2 regions of the Arthrobacter sp. B0427-1-12 genome follow, and region 2 is predicted to be linked to the other one. Evidence: predicted binding sites of a transcription regulator. Region 2 holds the regulator's gene; the other holds the start of a gene.

Region 1 (10,385 bases), on a different contig from region 2:
TACGAGGTCTCCGGGCACCTGGAGTGGTACAAGGACGGGATGTTCCCGGCCATGCATATCGACGAAACCCGGAATCCGGAGACCGGGGAGATCGTCAAGCCCGGGCAGAACTACTACCTCAAGCCGATGAACTGCCCGATGCACAACCTGATCTTCCGCTCCCGCGGACGGTCCTACCGCGAACTGCCGCTGCGCCTGTTCGAGTTCGGGTCGGTGTACCGCTACGAGAAGTCCGGCGTGGTCCACGGGTTGACCCGCGTGCGCGGCATGACCCAGGACGACGCGCACATCTACTGCACCAAGGAGCAGATGAAGGGCGAGCTGACCACCACGCTCAACTTCGTCCTCGGACTGCTGAAGGACTACGGCCTGGACGACTTCTACCTGGAGCTGTCCACCAAGGACCCGGACAAGTACGTCGGCTCCGACGAGGTGTGGGACGAAGCCACCCGCACCCTGGCCGAGGTCGCCGAGGCCTCCGGACTGGACCTGGTGCCGGATCCGGGCGGCGCGGCGTTCTACGGGCCGAAGATCTCCGTCCAGGCCCGTGACGCCATCGGCCGCACCTGGCAGATGTCCACCATCCAGCTGGACTTCAACCTGCCCGAGCGCTTCGAACTCGAATACCAGGCCCCCGACGGCACCCGCCAGCGGCCGGTCATGATCCACCGGGCCCTGTTCGGTTCCGTGGAGCGGTTCATGGGCGTGCTCATCGAGCACTACGCGGGTGCCTTCCCGGCGTGGCTGGCTCCTGTGCAGGTCGTCGGCATTCCGGTGGCGGAGACCTTCAACGACTACATGTACGACGTCGTGGAGCGGCTGCGTGCCGAAGGAATCCGGGCCGAGGTCGACGCCGGCAGCGACCGGTTCCCGAAGAAGATCCGCACCGCCAGCAAGGAGAAGATCCCCTTCGTCCTGATCGCCGGCGGCGAGGATGCCGAAGCGGGCGCGGTTTCGTTCCGCTTCCGGGACGGCAGCCAGGACAACGGCGTGCCGGTGGACGAGGCCGTCAAGCGGATCGTCGACGCCGTCCGCAACCGGGACAAGTAGGCCGCCATGGTTGAGAACCTTCCTGGAAACAGCTCCGGCGACGACGCGGTCACGGATGATTTCGAGCTTCCCAATGTCCCGGACGCCTTCCAGCGGCTGTGGACACCGCACCGCATGGCCTACATCAAGGGCGGGCAGAACCAGTTCAAGGACCAGGACGATTGCCCGTTCTGCGTGGCCCCCGGGCGCTCGGATGAGGAATCCCTGATCGTGCACCGGGGCAAGTATGCCTATGTGGTGCTGAACCTCTTTCCGTACAACCCCGGCCACCTGCTCGTCTGCCCGTACCGGCACGTGCCGGATTACACGGACATCGACAGCGAGGAAACCATCGAAGTCGCGGAACTGACGCAGACCGCCATGCGCGTGCTGCGCAAGGTCTCCAATCCCACCGGTTTCAACCTGGGCATGAACCAGGGCGTCACCGGGGGAGCCGGCATTGCCGCGCACCTGCACCAGCACATCGTTCCCCGCTGGGGCGGCGACGGCAATTTCCTGCCGATCATCGCCCACACCAAGGCCATCACGCAGACCCTGGACGAAGTCCGCAAGCAGGTGGCGGCGGCCTGGCCGACCGACTCCCGCGAGGGTGCAGCCGATGACCGCGGTGCATGAATCCACGTCCGGCCGCGGGCCGGATGCCTAGGCCGAATCCAGGAAGAGCAGCATGCTGAACAAGTACGCACGGGGCTTCTTCGCGGGCATTTTCTCACCCGTCGCCAGGCTGCTGCTCCGGCTGAAAGTCTCCCCGGACGCCGTCACAATCGTCGGCACCTTGGGCGTGGTCATCGGAGCCCTGGTGTTCTACCCCATGGGACAGCTGTTCTGGGGGACCGTCTTCATCACCTGTTTCGTCTTTTCGGATATCGTCGACGGGCTCATGGCCCGGCAGCTGGGACGCGGGGGCCGCTGGGGTGCCTTCCTAGATTCCACGCTTGACCGGCTGGCCGACGGTTCGGTTTTTATTGGCATTGTCATCTGGTTCTTCACCGGCGGCGGCAATCCGGCCGTTGCCGTGGCGGCCCTGGCCTGCCTGCTGCTTGGGCTGCTGGTCTCCTATGCGAAGGCGCGTGCCGAGGGACTGGGGATGACGGCAGACACCGGAATCGCGGAGCGTTCTGAACGGCTGGTCACCGTGCTCGTCGCCACCGGCCTGACCGGCCTCGGCCTGCCGCAAGCGGTGCTGCTCGTCGTCCTGGTGCTGCTGGCCATCGCCAGCCTGGTCACCGTGGTCCAGCGGATGCTGATGGTCCGCCGCCAGGCGCTGGCCGGTTCGTAGCACGCTCGTTATTGCAGGTAACCAAGGCGATCCGGTTCACCACTGCTGGCATATGATTAGCTGTACTCAATTACCGACTACTAGGGGCTTTTTGTGTCCACTCCTGAAGTTTCCAACTCACCTGTGACCGGCAGCAGCCGGGTCAAGCGCGGGATGGCTGAGATGTTGAAGGGCGGCGTCATCATGGACGTCGTCACCGCCGAACAGGCCCGCATCGCCGAAGATGCCGGCGCCGTCGCGGTGATGGCCCTTGAACGCGTGCCGGCCGATATCCGCGCCCAGGGCGGCGTGTCCCGCATGTCCGACCCGGACATGATCGACAGCATCATCGAAGCGGTCTCGATTCCGGTGATGGCCAAGGCCCGGATCGGCCACTTCGTCGAGGCGCAGGTCCTGCAGTCGCTCGGCGTCGACTACATTGACGAGTCCGAGGTGCTGACCCCGGCTGACTACGCCAACCACATCGACAAGTGGAAGTTCACCGTACCGTTCGTCTGCGGTGCCACAAACCTGGGCGAGGCGCTGCGCCGCATCAACGAGGGCGCGGCCATGATCCGCTCCAAGGGCGAGGCCGGAACCGGCGACGTCTCCAACGCCACCATGCACATGCGCCAGATCCGCGCCGAGATCCAGCGGCTGACCTCCATGCCCGAGGACGAGCTGTACGTGGCGGCCAAGGAACTGCAGGCTCCGTACGAGCTGGTCAAGGAAGTTGCGGAAGCCGGAAAGCTGCCCGTCGTCCTCTTCACCGCCGGCGGTATCGCCACTCCGGCGGATGCGGCCATGATGATGCAGCTCGGCGCCGACGGCGTCTTCGTGGGCTCGGGCATCTTCAAGTCCGGCAACCCGGCCGAGCGCGCCGCGGCGATCGTGAAGGCTACGACCTTCCACGACGATCCGGACGTGATTGCCAAGGTCTCGCGCGGCCTGGGCGAAGCCATGGTCGGGATCAACGTGGATGAGATCCCCCAGCCGCACCGCTTGGCCGAGCGCGGCTGGTAAGCTCCACCGGCAGTAAAAAGGTCCCTCGGGCAATGTGAACTGCTCCCCGAGAGTCAGAACTGATTTCTCAGTCCAACTTTCGGGGACCAGTTCAATGAGCCCGGGGGACCTTTTCGCACCTCCGCCTACCCCCTTCCGCCAAACCTGAGTTTCTGCAGAAAACCGGTCTGAAAACCAGCAAAAACTGAGGTTTCGCGGGGGAGTGGGGGTGGTTACTTCTTCCGGAACACCAGGGACATGGGGGTGGTTTCGGTGGTCTGCCCCTGGGGGTTGTCCTTGAAGATGGCCTCCAGGGTTTCCTTGGACAGGTCCGTGTCGTGGCCCAGCGCCACCACGCCCAGGTCGTTGGCGTCCATGATGGCCGTGCCGGCGAAGTTGCGTGCGTACTGCTCCGGTACCGTCTTCCGCACCAGTGCGCTGAGGCGGGCGGCGACGCCGGACGGATCCTTGGGTGCCAGCTTTACCGAGTGGGTCGACGTCCCGACCTGGTAGCCCGCGGCGCCGTCGATGGCGTTGATGTCATGGCCGACGACCTCGTAGAAGACGCCCTTCTTGCCCTGCAGCTTGCCGATGACGCTGCGGGCGGACGCGTACAGGATCCGGGGCAGGCCGACCTCGTCGATGGCCAACTGCATGGACCACGGGCTGCCCAGCCCGATCCCGGCCGAGGACCGGCTGACGAACTTGCTGAGGATGCGCGCGGCGGAGGAGACCTTGATGTCCCAGACCGGAATGGACCGGCCCTGGGTCATGGCCACGATTTTCTCGCTGACGAACAGATACCACGGCGTGTCGGCGGCGGCTTCGGCGTGGTCGCCGCCGGCGGTGGGCAGGCCATCGTAGAAACGCTTGACATAGCCCATCACAGTCGGATCGAAGTCCGTCTCGCGGTAGAAAACATCGGTGCGGATCGGATAGCGGCGGTAGGTGGCCGACCCGGTGCCCGCGCCGCTGCCGGCGGCAGCACCGGCGCCGTTCTTCACCTCGATGTCAAGGTTCTTGCCCGCGTTGGGGACGTAGTCGCTCTTGCCCTCGATGCCTGCCCTGACCTCCGGCTCGTCGAAGAACTCGCGCAGCCACAGTTCGGTGTTGAGCAGGCGCCAGAAGACCATGGTGTTGGCGCTGTTCTTGTCCTGCAGGTATTCCTCGAAGGCGTAGAGCACGGCGTCCTGGTCCCAGTACGGCCGGTACTCGAAGGAGGAGGAGAGGAAGACCTCGTAGATCTTCTCCTTCATCAGCTTGAACCATTCGGCCTCGGGAGTGGTGAAGCCGATCTTGTTCCGGCGGTTACTGATCATCTCCGGCAGCAGGCCGCGGGTGGCGTCGCGCAGGATCCGCTTGTTCCAGCCGCCCTTGATGATGGACTCATCGGAGAGGCTGAACAGGTATTTGACCACTTCCTTGTCCAGGAACGGCACGCGGCCCTCTAGGGACCAGCGCATGGTGTTCTTGTCCTCGTAGCGCAGCACCGCCGGCAGGGACTTGTGGAACAGGTCATCGATCAGGCGCAGCTTGAGGTTGTCCGGGATGTTGCCGAACTTCTCGCCCTTGTACTTGGCGGTGAAGTCCTTGCGCAGCAGGCTGGAGGCGGACACATCCTTCTTGAGGGACAGCATCCCCTGCAGCCGGAAACGGCCCAGGCGGTAGAAGATGTCCAGCGCAGAGGTGACCTCCTTGGCCAGCTTGGTGTACTGGCCGCGCACCTTCAGCTGCCGCAGATAGGCGAAGTAGTAGGGGATGTAGCCTGCCATCATCTCATCGGCGCCCTGCCCGTCCAGCAGGACGGTGACATGCTGTGAGGCTTCCTTCATCACCCGGTACTGGGCATATGGGCCGGAGGAGATGATGGGCTCCTCCTGGGTGCGGACGAAGTCTTCCAGGTCCTCGGCGAACTCATGCGCCTTGGGCTTGATCTTGTGGCTGGTGACATTGCCCTTGCAAACCTCCAGCACTGCGTCCGCGTACTTCTCCTCATCATTGATGGAGTTCGGGAACACCGCGCTGAAGGTCTGCTGGGTGGCACCGAGGGAATCGGTGGCGGCGGCCTTCTCCTGCATCAGCTTGTTGATGGTCACAACCACCGCGGAGGAGTCCAGGCCGCCGGACAGGGCGGTGCCGACGGGGACCTCGGACTGCAGCCGCAGCCGGACGCCCTCGGTGAAGCGGCGGCGGTATTCGTCAATGACCTGCTGGCTGTACGGAGTCTCGACCGTGGCCAGTTCCTCCAGTTCCTCCTTCAGCCGGGTGTAGGGGCTGATCTCGAAGGCGCCGGTGGCACCGTCGATCACCATCTTCTCGCCCGGCATCAGCTTGTAGATCCCGTCGAAGAAGGTCTCCGCTTCCTCGTCGTGGATGCGGAACTGCAGGTAGCGGTAAAGGATCCGCTCATTGACCTTGCGCTCGAACTTCTCCGATGCCAGCAGCGGGCGGATCTCCGAGGCGAAAAGGATCTTCGGTTCCGCGGCCGTGCCGGCGTTGGTGTAGTACAGCGGCTTGATGCCGAAGTGGTCGCGGGCCAGCACCACCCGGTTGTTCTTCCTGTCGTAGATGGCGAAGCCGAACATGCCATTGAACCGGTCGAAGGCCGCGTCGCCCCATTCCTCATAGGACTGCAGGACCACCTCGGTGTCCGAGACAGTGCGGAAGGTGCGGCCCAGGGCCTCCAGTTCGGCCCGCAGGTCCAAGTAGTTGTAGACCTCGCCGTTGTAGACCAGGATGGTCTGCCCGTCGGCGCTGATCATCGGCTCCTGGCCGTGGGCGACGTCAATGATGGACAGCCGGCGGTGGGCCAGTCCTACCTCTCCTTCGGAGAAGTACCCCTCGCCGTCCGGCCCGCGGTGCTGCATGCACTCATTCATGGCCTTTAGGAGCGTTTGGTCTTCCCCGAATCCGTAGTAACCGGCGATACCGCACATAGTGCATCCTCATCTGTTGCTGAACTGATCCTCGTCAATGCTACTTGGTTGCGGTGACAGTGCCGGGGACGCCGCCGGTGGCGTGTGCCAGCGGAAACCGTGCACCAACTACAATATTTTGGTGACTTCTCCCACCTTGACCCCATCGGCCGTCCCCGTTCCCGCTGGGGCAGCCCGCCGCACCCGCGTCGGTGTTCTCGCTCTCCAGGGTGACGTGCGCGAGCACGCCCGGGCGATCGAAGCCAGCGGCGCGGATGCCGTCGTCGTGCGCCGCCCGGCGGAACTTGCCGCCATCGACGGGCTGGTCATCCCCGGCGGTGAATCCACCACCATCGACAAGCTGGCCCGCATCTTCGGCATCGCCGAGCCGTTGCGCGACAGGATCGCCGCCGGCCTGCCCGTCTACGGCTCCTGCGCCGGCATGATCCTGCTGGCCGATGAGATCGCCGACCCGGCACTGGACCGCAGCGGCCAGCCGCAGCAGACCTTCGGCGGGCTGGATATGACGGTCCGCCGCAACGCTTTCGGCCGCCAGCGGGAATCCTTTGAAACGGATCTCGCCTTCCGCGGACTGGAGAAACTGCCCCGGTACGACGGTGGCACGCAGGTTCCGCCGGTGCATGCGGTTTTCATCCGCGCGCCGTGGGTTGAACGGGTGGGGGAGACTGTGGAGGTCCTGGCGCAGGTCGACGCCGCTGAAGCCGCCCACCCGGACACGTTGCACGGGACCGCTAGAATTGTGGCAGTACGTTCGAAGAATCTGCTGGCAACATCGTTCCATCCGGAAGTAACCGGAGAACGCCGCATTCACGAACTGTTTATCCGGATGATCAGAGGAGAAGCGTAAAGCATGGCAGGGCACTCCAAGTGGGCTACTACCAAGCATAAGAAGGCCGTCATCGATGCGCGCCGTGCGAAGTCGTTTGCCAAGCTGATCAAGAACATTGAAGTCGCCGCCCGCGGGGGAGGACCGGACCTGTCCGGCAACCCTGCGCTGGAGTTGGCCGTGTCCAAGGCCAAGAAGACCTCCGTTCCCAATGACAACATCGACCGCGCCATCAAGCGCGGCGCCGGCCTGACCGGCGAGGCGGTCGACTACCAGGAGATCTTCTACGAAGCCCGCGGTCCGCAGGGCTCGGCCCTGCTGATCGAATGCCTCACCGACAACCGCAACCGCGCCGCCTCCGAGGTCCGCGTCGCGGTGACCCGCAACGGCGGCAGCATGGCGGACCAGGGCTCGGTCAACTACCTGTTCACCCGCAAGGGCGTGGTTGAACTCGCCAAGAACGGACTGTCGGAGGACGACGTGCTGATGGCCGTCCTGGACGCCGGCGCCGAAGAGGTCAAGGACGAAGGCGACAACTGGCAGGTCGTCTCCGAACCGACCGACCTGCAGGCCATCCGCGACGCCCTCAATGAAGCCGGCATCGAATACGAGACGGACGAGGCCCAGTTCCTGCCGTCCATGCAGGTCGAACTGGAAGCCGACAACGCCCGTAAGTTCATGAAGCTGGTGGACGCACTGGAGGACCTGGACGACGTGCAGAACGTCTACTCCAACGCGGACATCTCCGACGAGGTCATGGCCGTCCTCGAGCAGGACTGACGCCGCCGGTGACGCTGCGTGTGCTGGGCGTCGATCCGGGGCTGACCAGGTGCGGCCTGGCCGTGGTCGATGTCGCCGCGAACCGCTCCGCCTCGCTGGTGGCCGTAGGTGTGGTCGGGACCGGTGCCCAGGTGGAGCTGGACCAGCGCCTGCTGGTCATATCCCGCTCCATCGATGAGTGGCTTGATGCCCACCATCCGGATGTGCTCGCCGTCGAGCGTGTCTTCAGCCAGCTGAATGTCAGCACCGTCATGGGCACCGCCCAGGCCTCCGGCGTCGTGATCGCGGCCGCTGCACGACGCGGCATACCGGTGGCCCTGCACACTCCGACCGAAGTCAAGGCGGCAGTGACCGGCAACGGACAGGCGGACAAGGGCGCCGTGACCAAGATGGTCACCAAGATCCTGCGCCTGGAGGATGCGCCCCGGCCGGCGGACGCCGCGGATGCCCTGGCATTGGCGATCACCCACGCCTGGCGCCGCGGAACCGCGGGTGCCGCCGGGAACGGGAGCGCAGGGAACGGGGGCGGTGCCCTGACCGCGGCGCAGCGCCGGTGGGCCGAAGCCGAAGCCAAGGCCCGCAGAGCAGGCCGCTGAATCAGGCTGTACGGCCGGCCGCTGCCGGGTTCGCGGTGTGGCGCCGCCATGAAGGCAGGCGAAGAGCGTACCCTGTTCGTAGATATGTTCGGAGCACTGGACTCGAATACCGAACCCGAATATCGAACCTGAACAGCCACGTCCAACCGGGAGAACCAAGCCATGATCAGCTCGCTGCGCGGTACCGTCACGCATGTAGGGCTGCATTCCGCCGTCATCGACGTCAATGGATTCGGAATGCAGATCCAGGCGACGCCGCAGACACTGTCCGCACTTCGCGTCGGCCAGGAAGCGGAAGTGGCCACCTCGATGATCGTGCGGGAGGACTCCATGACGTTGTTCGGCTTTGCTGATGCCGAACAGCGGGAGGTTTTCGAGGTCCTGCTGGGAGTCAGCGGCGTCGGGCCGCGCCTGGCGCTGGCCGTGCTGGCGGTGCACACGCCGGAGGCCATCCGCGTGGCCGCATCCTCCGGCGATGACAAGGCCTTCAGCAAGGTTCCGGGCATCGGGCCCAAGGGTGCCCGGCGCATCGTCCTCGAACTGACGGACAAGCTGGTTCCCACCGGCGGCCCGACGACTGCGGCCCCGGCCCGGGCCTGGGAACCGCAGGTACTGGAGGCGATGATGGGACTGGGCTGGTCGGAGAAGGACGCAGCTGCTGCCATCGATGCCGCCACCGCGGAGGACCCCGAAACCGCCGCAACCGGCGACGTCGGCCAGATCCTGAAGCTGACGCTGCGCCGCCTGGGCCAGGACGGAGCCCGCAGCAGCGCCAAGGCAAGGGTGAGCTAGCATGGCGGACGCACCCGGTGAGGGCCTGGTCTCGCCGGCGGGCGACTCGGAGGAACGTGCCCTCGAAGCGGCCCTGAGACCCCGGAACCTGGATGACTTCGTGGGCCAGCAGCGGGTTCGCCAGCAGCTGTCGCTGGTGCTGGAGGCCTCGCGGATGCGCGGCCGCAGCGCGGACCATGTGCTGCTCTCCGGCCCGCCGGGGTTGGGCAAGACGACCCTGGCCATGATCATCGCGGCGGAGATGAACGCGCCCTTGCGCATCAGCTCGGGCCCGGCGATCCAGCATGCCGGGGACCTGGCTGCCATCCTTTCCTCGCTGACCGAAGGAGAGGTCCTCTTCCTCGACGAAATCCACCGGATGTCCCGGCCGGCGGAGGAAATGCTCTATATGGCGATGGAGGATTTCCGGGTGGACATTGTCGTCGGGAAGGGACCCGGCGCCACGGCCATCCCGCTGGACCTGCCGCCGTTCACGCTGGTCGGGGCGACCACCCGGGCCGGTTTGCTTCCCGGCCCGCTTCGCGACAGGTTCGGGTTCACGGGCCACCTCGAGTTCTATTCGACGCCGGAACTGGAATTGGTCCTGCGCCGCTCGGCGATGCTGATGGACCTGAAGGTCAATTCGGCTGCCTTCACAGAAGTTGCCGGGCGTTCGCGCGGGACGCCGCGCATTGCCAACCGGCTGCTGCGGCGGGTCCGGGACTGGGCACTGGTCCACGGCCTGGAGCAGATCGATGCCCGTGCCGCATCCGCCGCTCTGGATATGTATGAAGTGGATGCCAAGGGGCTGGACCGTCTGGACCGGTCGGTGCTGAACGCGCTGGTGACGAAGTTCAACGGCGGACCCGTCGGCCTGTCGACGCTGGCGATCGCGGTCGGGGAGGAACCGGAAACCGTGGAGACCGTCGCAGAACCGTACCTGGTGCGGGAAGGCCTGCTCGGCCGGACACCGCGGGGGCGGATTGCCACACCGGCGGCCTGGCAGCATTTGGGCATCGAGATGCCGGCGGGGGTGGCCGGAGCCATCCCCGAGGCACTCTTTACCGTGGATTCGGAAGAGGACGTGCCGGAGTGGCAGAACTGAGGCCGGACCGGCGTTCTCACCGTTCGCTCAGGGTTAGGGCATAGAATGGATTGACACCCGG
Region 2 (10,385 bases):
TGGCCACGTCGCGGACCCGATCGGCTCGGGGATTGGACATGACGGCAGCCTGCGGGCGCCCGGCGTCGTTATTCAATGGTGCGTGAAGCGTCAGGAACTAGCCCTGGAACTTCTGGCGCGCCTCGCCGCCTGCCGGCTCGAAGCCGGCGGCCTTGGCGGCCTCAACGGACTCGAACCAGTACTCGGCCTCGGTCTGCTCGTACCAGGTCGAACCCGGCACGTGGTACTTCTTGGACGCGGCGTTGCCCTTGATAATGAAGCCTTCAGGGGCGGAAGCGCCCTGCACGCCCTTGACGGCGCCGGCAACCTCGCTCTCGGCCAGGACCTTCTCGGCCACCGGAGCGGCAGTCGCTGCGGCCACAACCTTGGCCTTCGGCGCCTTCTGGGCCGGAGCCGATGTGTCGGCCGGCAACGCATCCTTGGCCAGCTGGACCAGCGCGGCGAAGGCAGTGGCGTCGTTGACGGCCAGGTCCGCCAGCATGCGGCGGTCAACCTGGATCTCGGCGGCCTTCAGGCCCTGGATCAGGCGGTTGTAGGTCAGGCCGTTGGCGCGGGATGCAGCGTTAATGCGCTGGATCCACAGGCGGCGGAAGTCGCCCTTCTTCTTGCGGCGGTCGTTGTAGCTGTAGACCAGCGAGTGGATGACCTGCTCTTTGGCCTTGCGGTACAGACGGGACCGCTGTCCGCGGTAACCGGATGCGCGCTCAAGGATGACCCGGCGCTTCTTGTGGGCGTTGACTGCCCGCTTCACACGTGCCACGTGCGTACTCCTTAAAAATCTCTCCCAGACCTTGCGCGCCCGCGACCGGGCCGTGCCTGAGATGCTTTGGTGGAATGATGAGGGATCGAGCGATCCCCCAATCAAAGGTCTGGGTTAGACGCCCAGCATCTTCTTGATGCCCTTGGCGTCGGCCGGAGACACGAGCTTGTCGCTGGCCAGACGGCGGGTCAGCGTCGAGGCCTTGTGCTCCAGGTAGTGGCGGCGATTGGCCTGCTGGCGCTTGAGCTTGCCGCTTCCGGTCAGCTTGAAGCGCTTCTTGGCGCCGCTGTGGGTCTTCATCTTCGGCATGGCTACCGATCTCCTTACGTAAGTCCGCGGGCATGGCCCTTGGGTCTTGGGGCGCGCCTGGCGGCGCGCCGGTTGTTTATCTGCTCGCCCGGCCCGTACCGCGGCACTCGGCCGTGGCCGGCACCGCTGCCAACGGCCGTGGCCGTTACCTGGCGGTCCCGGGCCTGTTCTGGCCGGAAGTGCTGCGCGGAGCACCCTTGCCGGGCTTGGGCGCGGCAGGCTTGGCCATCGGACGGGGCTTGGGCATGGCTGGCTTGGGTGCCGCAGCCGGCTTGGTCTCAGCAATCGGCTTCGGTGCCGCTGCCGGCGCTGCTTCAGCAGCAGGCTTGGACGCCGCAGCCGGCTTGGTCTCAGCAATCGGCTTGGTCTCAGCAACCGGCTTCGGTGCCGCGGCCGGCGCTGCTTCAGCAGCAGGCTTGGGTGCCGCAGCCGGCATGGCCTCAGCAGCAGGCTTGGGTGCCGCAGCCGGCGTGGCCTCAGTAGCAGGCTTGGGCGCCGAAGCCGGCTCAACCGCAGGCTCGGCCTGCGCAGCCGGAGCCGCCACCGCCGGAGCCTCCTGCGCTGCGGGCGCTTCCGGCACTGCTTCCTGTGGCGCGGCCTGAGCCTTGGTCAGTCCCTCGGGAAGCAGGTCGCCCAGGCTCTGGGTCAACGGCGCCTTGTCCGATGAAACATCCACCCGGCCATCTTCCTTGGCGCTCTTGGCGGCCTCATTGGCAGCCTTGGCCTCGGAACGCTGCGCTTCGCGGCGGGCCTCCGCCTTGGCCTCGGCCTTGTTCTTGACCGGGCCGATCACCATGACCATGTTGCGTCCGTCGATCCGCGGACTCGATTCCACAATCCCGACTTCAGCAACGTCCTCGGCGAAGCGCTGGAGCAGGCGGATGCCCATCTCCGGACGCTGCTGTTCACGGCCGCGGAACTGGATCATAGCCTTGACCTTGTCACCGGCACCGAGGAACCGCAGGGCATGACCACGTTTGGTTTCGTAATCATGCTTGTCGATCTTCAGACGGAAGCGGATCTCCTTGAGCACCGTGTTCGTCTGGTTCTTGCGGGCCTCACGGGCCTTGACAGCAGCTTCATATTTGTACTTGCCAAAATCCATGAGTTTGCACACCGGAGGCTTGGCCTGCGGTGCTACCTCAACAAGATCAAGGTCGGACTCGGCAGCAAGGCGAAGGGCATCTTCGATCCGGACAACGCCAACCTGCTCACCAGCCGGTCCGACCAACCGCACCTCCGGGACGCGGATTCGATCATTGATTCGTGGCTCGCTAATGTGTAGCTCCTGTAACTCTAGGTCCACCGTGGTGGTCTGGTTTCACCTGCAAAAGGAGAAGGCCTCCGACTGCAGTGCAATCGAAGGCCTCGGAGGATCGGCGGCAACCGCCCCCGAGGGCAACTGCCGTCACGGCCGGGGCTTCCGCCGGAAGCCTGCCGTGAATCACCGACCGGAACCCGGCAGCACTTGCTTCCCAGTGGGAAGAGGCCAACGCGGGTGGGAGAGGTCTCCGCTTGCGAACCGGATGCCGCCCCGTCCGGTGACCGCCCCTGGGGGCAGTTTCACGGGCCGGTTGAATAACGACATCCAGTCGGTCTGTGACAAGCTTACCAGTATGAGTACCGCAGACAATAATCCGTCCACCGAGAGCACCCGCCACTCCTTCCCAGGCGACCAGCCCAGCGCTGAGGAGCTGGAGGCCAGCCGGCAGATGCGCGACATCGCCGAAGTTCCCGCCGTGGAGGTGATTACGACGGCGGCAGTCCACCTGATGAGCGCCGCTGCGGTGAAGTGCGGCCTCGCCGCGGGCGAGGACGCCGACGAACTCAAGGACCTCGACGAGGCACGGAAGCTGATCACGGCGCTTGCCGGGTTCGTCACGGCAGCCGCACCGGAGATCGGCAGCCAGCATGCCGGCCCGTTGCGCGACGGCCTGCGCTCACTGCAGCTTGCCTTCCGTGAGGCCTCGGTCCTCCCGGACGAACCCGGCAAAGGCCCCGGCGAAAAATTCACCGGCCCGGTGAACTAGCCCGCGGCACCGGGCCGTCCCGCCCAGCGCGGGGCGGCCCGGTGCCGTCCAGGCCGACTGCCCGCGGCTCAGCGCGTGAGCTTGACCTCAAGAGAGTCCACCCGCTCCACGAAATCCTGGTTCGTGCTCAGGGAGCGCTGCAAGGCGCCGACGATATCCCTGACTTCGTCCTGCTCCAGTCCGGGTTCGAGGCGGACAACCAGCCGCAGTTCCGGCCCCGGCCCACCGCCGGGGACCGCCTGGCCCGCCGCCGTGCGGGTAGCAACGCCGCTGCCGGCCTCCAGCCGGATTTGCAGGATGCGAGGCTCGCCCGACGCTGCTGAGGACACAATACCGGCCAGCGCCGCATCGGCATACGCCGGCAGCCATGCCTTCTGCTGCGCCAGCGCCCATACGGCCGGACGGCGCGCCACGAAAGTCATTTCCGCTCCCGGGTCCAGGACCATCAGCTCCGCCTGCTCCGCGACCGCGGACAGGGCCGCCCGGGCGGCATACACCGCCACCGGCCGTGCCTGCGGGTGCCAGGCCTGGAGCGCACGAACCGAGCTGAACACCGGCAGGGCCTTGCGGCCGTCCGGCGCCTTCAGCGTCACCAGCGCCATATCGGCCTGCTTGTCGGCGGCGAGCCCGTGGCCGCCGTCCGCTTCCTCGCCCAGTTCCGCGACGATCGGCACGAACACCCTGGCGCTGGCCAGTGCCTGAATGACGCCGGCCTCGGTGCCGTCGCCTGCGATGAGCCGGCGTACTGCGGCGGCATAGCCGGCGTCGGCCAGGCCGTCGTCGTCATCAAAATTATGCAGCGGGTTCCCGTCGCCGCTGAGGTCCCGGCCGGCCCAGGGCCGGCCGGCGGAGTCCGCCGGCCCGCCGGCCTTAGCCAGAGCCGCAGCAATATGTCCGGGAAGGTGCCGTTTGGGCACCTGCGGTTCAGTCACGGACTACTCGGCCCGGCGTCCGGCCACGTCCAGCGCCTGCGGCAGCGTGAAGGCGCCGGCGTACAGCGCCTTGCCCACGATCGCTCCTTCGACGCCCTGCGGGACCAGTTCGCGCAGGGCGGCGATGTCGTCAAGGCTGGAAATGCCGCCGGAAGCGACAACCGGCTTGTCGGTCCGCGATGCCACCTCGCGCAGCAGCTCGAGGTTCGGGCCCCTCAGCGTGCCGTCCTTGGTGACATCGGTGACCACATACCGTGAGCAGCCCGCGTCCTCGAGGCGGGCGAGGACCTCCCAGAGATCGCCGCCTTCCTTGGTCCAGCCCCGGGCAGCCAGCGTGGTGCCGCGGACATCGAGGCCGACGGCGATCGCGGAGCCGTAGCGGGCAATGGCGCGGGCCGTCCATTCCGGGTTCTCAAGGGCCGCGGTTCCCAGATTGACGCGGTGGGCACCAAGTTCCAGCGCATTGTCCAGCGACCTGTCATCCCGGATGCCGCCGGACAGTTCAACCTTGATATCCAGCTGCTTGACCACTCGTTCGAGCAGCTCCAGATTGGAGCCCCGGCCGAAGGCGGCGTCCAGGTCGACCAGATGCACCCATTCCGCGCCGTCGTTCTGCCACGCCATGGCCGCGTCCAGCGGATCCCCGTAGCTGGTTTCGCTTCCTGCCTCGCCCTGTACCAGGCGGACCGCCTGGCCGTCCGCCACGTCAACGGCGGGGAGGAGTTCCAGGATGGGCGTTTCGTTGAACGAAGTCATGGTTGGGGTCTGCTTTCTCAGCGGTTGGTTTGGGTTCGACAGAGCCGGCAGACTGGCTGCCGGCCGGTGGGGCTCCAGTCAGGAAAACGGCTCCGCGCCAATGGAAGCCGGCGCGGTCAGGACGCTGGTGGCTCCAACGTCAGCAGCCACGCAGCCAGGAGGGCCATGGCCGCCAGGACCCAGAAGCTGGCTACCAGCCACACGGGCAGCTTCTGCCGGCGGAAGGAAATGGCACCGCCAGCCAGCAGCCCGGCAGCGCCCATCAAGACAATACTCCACATGCTTGTCCTACTTCAGCCCCGAGGTCCAGTTCCTCAGGAGCTGCGCTCCTGCGTCACCGGATTTCTCCGGGTGGAACTGGGTGGCGGACAGCGGCCCGTTCTCGACGGCGGCGATGAACGGACCGCCGTGGTCGGACCACGTGACCAGCGGAGGCGCCATCAGCGGCTGCGTCACATCGAAATTCCATGCCTGCACGCCGTAGGAATGCACAAAATAGAACCGCTCGTCCTCGATGCCGGTGAAGAGCCTGGAGCCTTCCGGCACCCTGACCGTGTTCCAGCCCATGTGGGGAACCACCTTGGCGGGCAGCCTTTCCACAGTGCCCGGCCACTCCCCCATGCCCTGGGTGCGGACACCATGTTCGACGCCCTCTTCGAAGAGGATCTGCAAGCCCACGCAGATGCCCAGCACCGGCCGGCCGCCGGCAACCCGCCGGCCGATCATCCGCAGCGCATCCACGGACTTGAGTCCGTTCATGACCGCAGCAAAGGCGCCCACGCCGGGGACAACCAGACCATCGGCATGGAGCACATCGTCCGGCTTGGCGCTCAGCGTCACTTCGGCGCCAACGTGCTCCAGCGCCCTGACCGCGGACCGGATGTTCCCGGAACCATAGTCAAGAACGGTTACCCGCGGCGGCACGCTCACAGTGCGCCCTTGGTGGATGGGATGCCCTCCACCCGCGGGTCCGGCTCAACCGCTGCGCGGAGTGCGCGGGCAAAGGCTTTGAACTGCGCTTCCACGATGTGGTGCGGATCCCGCCCGGACAGCACCCGCATGTGCAGGCAGATCTGGGCGTGCAGGGTGATGGCCTCGAAGACGTGGCGGGTCAGCGATCCCGTGAAGTGGCCGCCGATCAGGTGGTATTCCTGTCCGGCCGGCTCACCTCCGTGCACCAGGTACGGCCGCCCGGAAATATCGACGACGGCGTTGGCCAGCGCTTCATCGAGCGGCACCGTTGCCTCACCGAAGCGGCGGATTCCGGCCTTGCTGCCCAGCGCGGACTTGAGCACCTCGCCGAAGGTAATGGCGACGTCCTCGACCGTGTGGTGGACATCGATGTGCGTGTCGCCGGTGGCCTTGACGGTCAGGTCGATCAGCGAGTGCTTGGACAGCGCCGTGAGCATGTGGTCGTAGAAGGGCACGGAGGTGCTGATGTCCGAGCGGCCGGTGCCGTCCAGGTTGAGCTCCACGAGCACTGATGATTCGCTGGTGGTGCGCTCGAGGCGGGCGGTCCGTCCGGTGGAAATGTCCACGGTCATTGCTGTCCTTTGGAAAGTGGTGGTGGGTGCGCTGGCCGCGGGAGGCGCAGCTGCCGCGCTTAATAGTCTAGGAGAATAATGAAAATCAGATGAGCTGCTCGAGCCGCTCGAGGAACGCCGTAGTCTCCGCTTCCGTTCCCGCCGTCACCCGCAGGTGGCCCGGAATGCCGACGTCGCGGATCAGGACGCCGGCTTCCAGCAGTCCCTCCCAGACCGCCTGCGGGTTCCGGAGCCCGCCGAAAAAGACGAAGTTCGAGTCCGAGTCAGCGGGCGTCAGCCCCATCCGCTTCAGCTCGCGGACGATCCGGTCCCGCTGGGTCTTGATGTCCTCCACATTGGCCAGCAGCGCCGATGAATGCTTCAGCGCCGCCGTCGCCGTGGCCTGGGTGATGGCGGAAAGGTGGTACGGCAGCCGCACCAGGCGCAGGGCGTCGGCAACCTGGGGCGCCGCGGCGAGATAGCCCAGCCGCGCACCGGCCAGCGCAAACGCCTTGCTCATGGTCCGCGAGACGATCAGCCGCTCCCGCCCTGGCAGGAGCGTCAGGGCACTGGGTGTGCCGGCGTGGGAGAACTCAGCGTAGGCCTCATCGACGATCACGATCGCATTGCTGGCCCGGCCTGCCTCGTACACCGCTTCCACGACGTCGAGCCCCAGCGCCGTGCCGGTGGGGTTGTTCGGTGAGCACAGGAACACGATATTCGCGCCGGAGGCGGCCACCTGCTCCGCCGCCGACGCCGCGTCCAGTCCGAAGCCGGCATCCCGGGTTCCGGTGACATACGCAGTACCGGTGCCGCTGGCCAGCAGCGGATACATGGAATAGGTGGGCGGGAAGCCTATCGCGGTGCGGCCGGGGCCACCGAAGGCCTGCAGGATCTGCTGCAGCACTTCGTTGGAACCGTTGGCCGCCCAGACGTTGTCCGCGGTCAGTCCATGTCCCAGGTACTGCGCCAGCAGCTGGCGCAGTACCGTAAATTCACGGTCCGGATAACGGTTGAGGCCAGCCACGGCCTGGCCTACTGCCTCAACAATGGCCCGGTGCACCTCGGCGGGTACACCATGGGTGTTTTCGTTGACATTCAGCAGGATCGGCACGTCCAGCTGAGGCGCCCCGTAGGGATGCTTGCCGCGCAGGTCATCACGGAGGGGAAGGTGGTTCAGGGCCTCAAGCTGTTCAGTCACTGGCCTAGTTTAAGACGATTCAGCGTGCGAGACGGAATCCTGTGGCGGGCGCCACAGACAGCGCCATCCTGGCTGGACCGTGCAATCCGAACGCTTAGCGGGATGCCGGGACGAACAGTTGCCGTCCGGAGTGGACCAGCGGGGTGTCCAGATTGTTAAGTTGGATAATCTCTGCCACCACCTCGCGCGGGTCCTGTCCGGGAGCAAGCTCAACGGCGAGCGACCACAAAGATTCACCAGGGCCGACGGTGACAACCTCCGGCTCCGCAGCGACAAGCGGATCACCCGATGCCGTGGCCGGGGCCGTGACGGAGCCGGCAAGGGTCAACAGAGCCACCGCCAGCAGCATCAGCGGAAGCCCCACCAACACCAGCCTGCCGCGGCGCGTCAACCGGAACCGGGCAGCAGCCGGCCGGACGGCCGGGAGCAGGGCCCCGAAGCCCTTCGCAGGGCCGGTGGTGCCAGGCGGAAAGTGCAGTGCAATCTGGGCGGTCATAGCGGTTACCTTTCTGGCTCGAACGGTTCGATCCTTCGAAACCCTCCACGTGCCGCATCGAATCCCTGTTCGATTCCGGCACAAGAGCAGTTTTAGCACTAACCAACGACACATGTCGAGACACAGTCGAACAAATGTTTGAAATAGTGCCGTGCCTCACCTAGCGTTAAAGCAAGAGGAGGCCGCACGCACACAGCACCAGCCGCCACTGACGAAATAAGGAAGGAAGTACGGCCATGGAAGGCAGTACCGCGCAGGAGAACGTGCCGGCACCCCAGACCGAATCCGGCGGCAAGGCCCGGCGTACACGGCGGCAGTCAAAAGGGCTGACGCCCCGGCAGAAGAAGATCCTGGAGACCATCCAGCGTTCGATCAGCGCAAACGGCTATCCGCCGTCCATGCGCGAGATCGGGGATACGGTTGGGCTGGCCAGCCTGTCCAGCGTCACCCACCAGCTGATCCAACTGGAGAAACTCGGCTACATCCGGCGGGATCCCAAACGGCCGCGCGCCATGGAGATCCTGATTCCGCTCACGCTGGACCAGGGCAAGGTGGAGATCGCCGGCGTTGATGAACCCGGCGTGCTGCGGAGCACCAAGGGAACCCCGGTGGCTGACCTGGCCAGTGCGGCGGATACGGCCATGGTCCCACTGGTGGGCCGCATTGCCGCCGGCGGCCCTATCCTGGCCGACCAGTCGGTGGAGGACGTCGTACCTTTGCCCCGGCAGTTGGTGGGCCACGGGGAGCTCTTCATGCTCCGGGTGTCCGGCGATTCGATGATCGATGCTGCCATCTGCGACGGCGATTGGGTGGTCGTCCGCCGCCAGCAGAGCGCCCTGAACGGCGAAATCGTGGCCGCGCTGCTCGATGACGAAGCGACGGTGAAGACCTTCCGGCAGCGCGACGGCCATACCTGGCTGCTGCCGCAGAACACCCGCTACGAGCCGATCCTTGGGGACCACGCCACGATCATGGGCAAAGTCGTGTCGGTGCTGCGGTCGCTCTGACCTGGTGGCCTGCCGCTGACGGTGGCAGGCCTCATGCTGTCCCGGCCAGCCGCTGCAGCACCGCAAGGACCGTCGCCCGGTCCGTGGTGCCCCAGAACGGCGGCAGCGCACTCCGGAGGAATCCGCCGTAACGGGCCGTAGCCAGCCGGGAGTCCAGTACTGCCACCACGCCCCGGTCGCCGGCGGCCCGGATCAGACGCCCCGCCCCCTGTGCCAGCCGCACAGCCGCATGGGTCGCCGAAACGCTCATGAAGCCATTGCCGCCGGCCTGGGCCACCGCCCGGGTGCGGGCCGTCATCAGCGGGTCGTCCGGCCGGGGAAACGGAATGCGGTCGATGATGACCAGCCGGCACGACGGCCCCGGCACGTCCACGCCCTGCCACAGGGACATTGTGCCGAACAGGCAGGTATCCGGCTCCGCGGCGAACTGCTTCACCAGCGCTGACATGGACGACTCGCCCTGGCAGAGGATGTCCAGGTCCAGGCGCAGTCGCATGGCATCGGCCGCCTCCTCGGCTGCGCGCCGGGAGGAAAACAGTCCCAGGGCACCGCCGTTGGACGCCCGCAGCAAGGCCTCCAGTTCGTCGAGCTGCTGTTCCGAAACGCCGCGCCCGGGCTTGGGCAGGTCCTTGGCTACATAGAGCACGCCCTGCTTCGGATAGTCGAAGGGACTGCCGACGTCGGTTCCCGACCAGCTGGGCGCTCCTTCTCCGAGCAGGCCCAGCGATCCGGCCACCGGTTCGAACGCCGAGCCGATGGCCAGGGTGGCCGAGGTAAGAATGACCGTATGGCCGTCGAAGAGGCCTTCCCGCAGCCGGCCTGCCACGGACAAGGGTGCAATGTTGATCGTGGCCGGCTGCGTCTCGTCTTCAGCGGCGTAGCCGCCCTGCGGAGAAAAGGCGGCGGCGCGGGAGATCCACAGGACCTCGCCGGCGCGGGCAGCGTCGATCATCCGTTCGCACAGTTCCAGGATGACCGTCAGCCGGGAACGCGCCAGCTGCCGGCCCCCGTCGGCGGCCGCGGTGCTGTCCGGCTTCGAATCGGAGAGCGCGGCCCGGCAGGCTTCGCGCACCTGGACCACCGCCAGTTCCTGCGCTTCGCTGAGTCCGGACGGCACCAGGCCGGAGGGGACGCCGTCGAGCACCGCTTCCAGATGCCCGGCGGCGGCGGTGAGGGCCTCGCCGCTGACGCCGGTATGCTTGCGCACCGCGGACGCCGCCGCGGTTACCATCGCTGCGGACAGCTGGCCGGAGACCGCGCCGGTGACGCGGTCCTGGAGTTCATGGGCCTCGTCGATGACGACCACGTCATAGTCCGGCAGGACGGCAAGGCCCTCGAACGCGCTGATGGCCAGCATCGCATGGTTGGTGA

The links. The regulator LexA, encoded in region 2, represses DNA repair genes until DNA is damaged. The targets are predictions, from matches to a motif close to TCGAACANNTGTTCGA.
Region 1: the regulator LexA is predicted to act here: its motif matches at 8,525-8,540, upstream of ruvA (Holliday junction branch migration protein RuvA).

The regions. Positions count from the first base shown of each region.
Region 1 is NZ_JBNHIC010000041.1:8,029-18,413, forward strand. It holds gene thrS (threonine--tRNA ligase) at 1-1,050, shown strand, start outside; gene AC5RWU_RS18665 (HIT family protein) at 1,057-1,665, shown strand; gene pgsA (phosphatidylinositol phosphate synthase) at 1,718-2,329, shown strand; gene pdxS (pyridoxal 5'-phosphate synthase lyase subunit PdxS) at 2,423-3,331, shown strand; gene asnB (asparagine synthase (glutamine-hydrolyzing)) at 3,544-6,246, opposite strand; gene pdxT (pyridoxal 5'-phosphate synthase glutaminase subunit PdxT) at 6,383-7,093, shown strand; gene AC5RWU_RS18690 (YebC/PmpR family DNA-binding transcriptional regulator) at 7,097-7,852, shown strand; gene ruvC (crossover junction endodeoxyribonuclease RuvC) at 7,861-8,448, shown strand; gene ruvA (Holliday junction branch migration protein RuvA) at 8,611-9,240, shown strand; gene ruvB (Holliday junction branch migration DNA helicase RuvB) at 9,242-10,324, shown strand.
Region 2 is NZ_JBNHIC010000007.1:77,284-87,668, reverse strand. It holds gene AC5RWU_RS07235 (TrmH family RNA methyltransferase) at 1-40, opposite strand, end outside; gene rplT (50S ribosomal protein L20, sunset domain variant) at 98-760, opposite strand; gene rpmI (50S ribosomal protein L35) at 875-1,069, opposite strand; gene infC (translation initiation factor IF-3) at 1,215-2,375, opposite strand; gene AC5RWU_RS07215 (DUF1844 domain-containing protein) at 2,686-3,099, shown strand; gene AC5RWU_RS07210 (SseB family protein) at 3,168-4,031, opposite strand; gene priA (bifunctional 1-(5-phosphoribosyl)-5-((5-phosphoribosylamino)methylideneamino)imidazole-4-carboxamide isomerase/phosphoribosylanthranilate isomerase PriA) at 4,035-4,787, opposite strand; gene AC5RWU_RS07200 (hypothetical protein) at 4,904-5,068, opposite strand; gene hisH (imidazole glycerol phosphate synthase subunit HisH) at 5,076-5,717, opposite strand; gene hisB (imidazoleglycerol-phosphate dehydratase HisB) at 5,714-6,331, opposite strand; gene AC5RWU_RS07185 (histidinol-phosphate transaminase) at 6,417-7,511, opposite strand; gene AC5RWU_RS07180 (LysM peptidoglycan-binding domain-containing protein) at 7,606-8,007, opposite strand; gene lexA (transcriptional repressor LexA) at 8,271-9,014, shown strand; gene AC5RWU_RS07170 (ATP-dependent DNA helicase) at 9,046-10,385, opposite strand, start outside.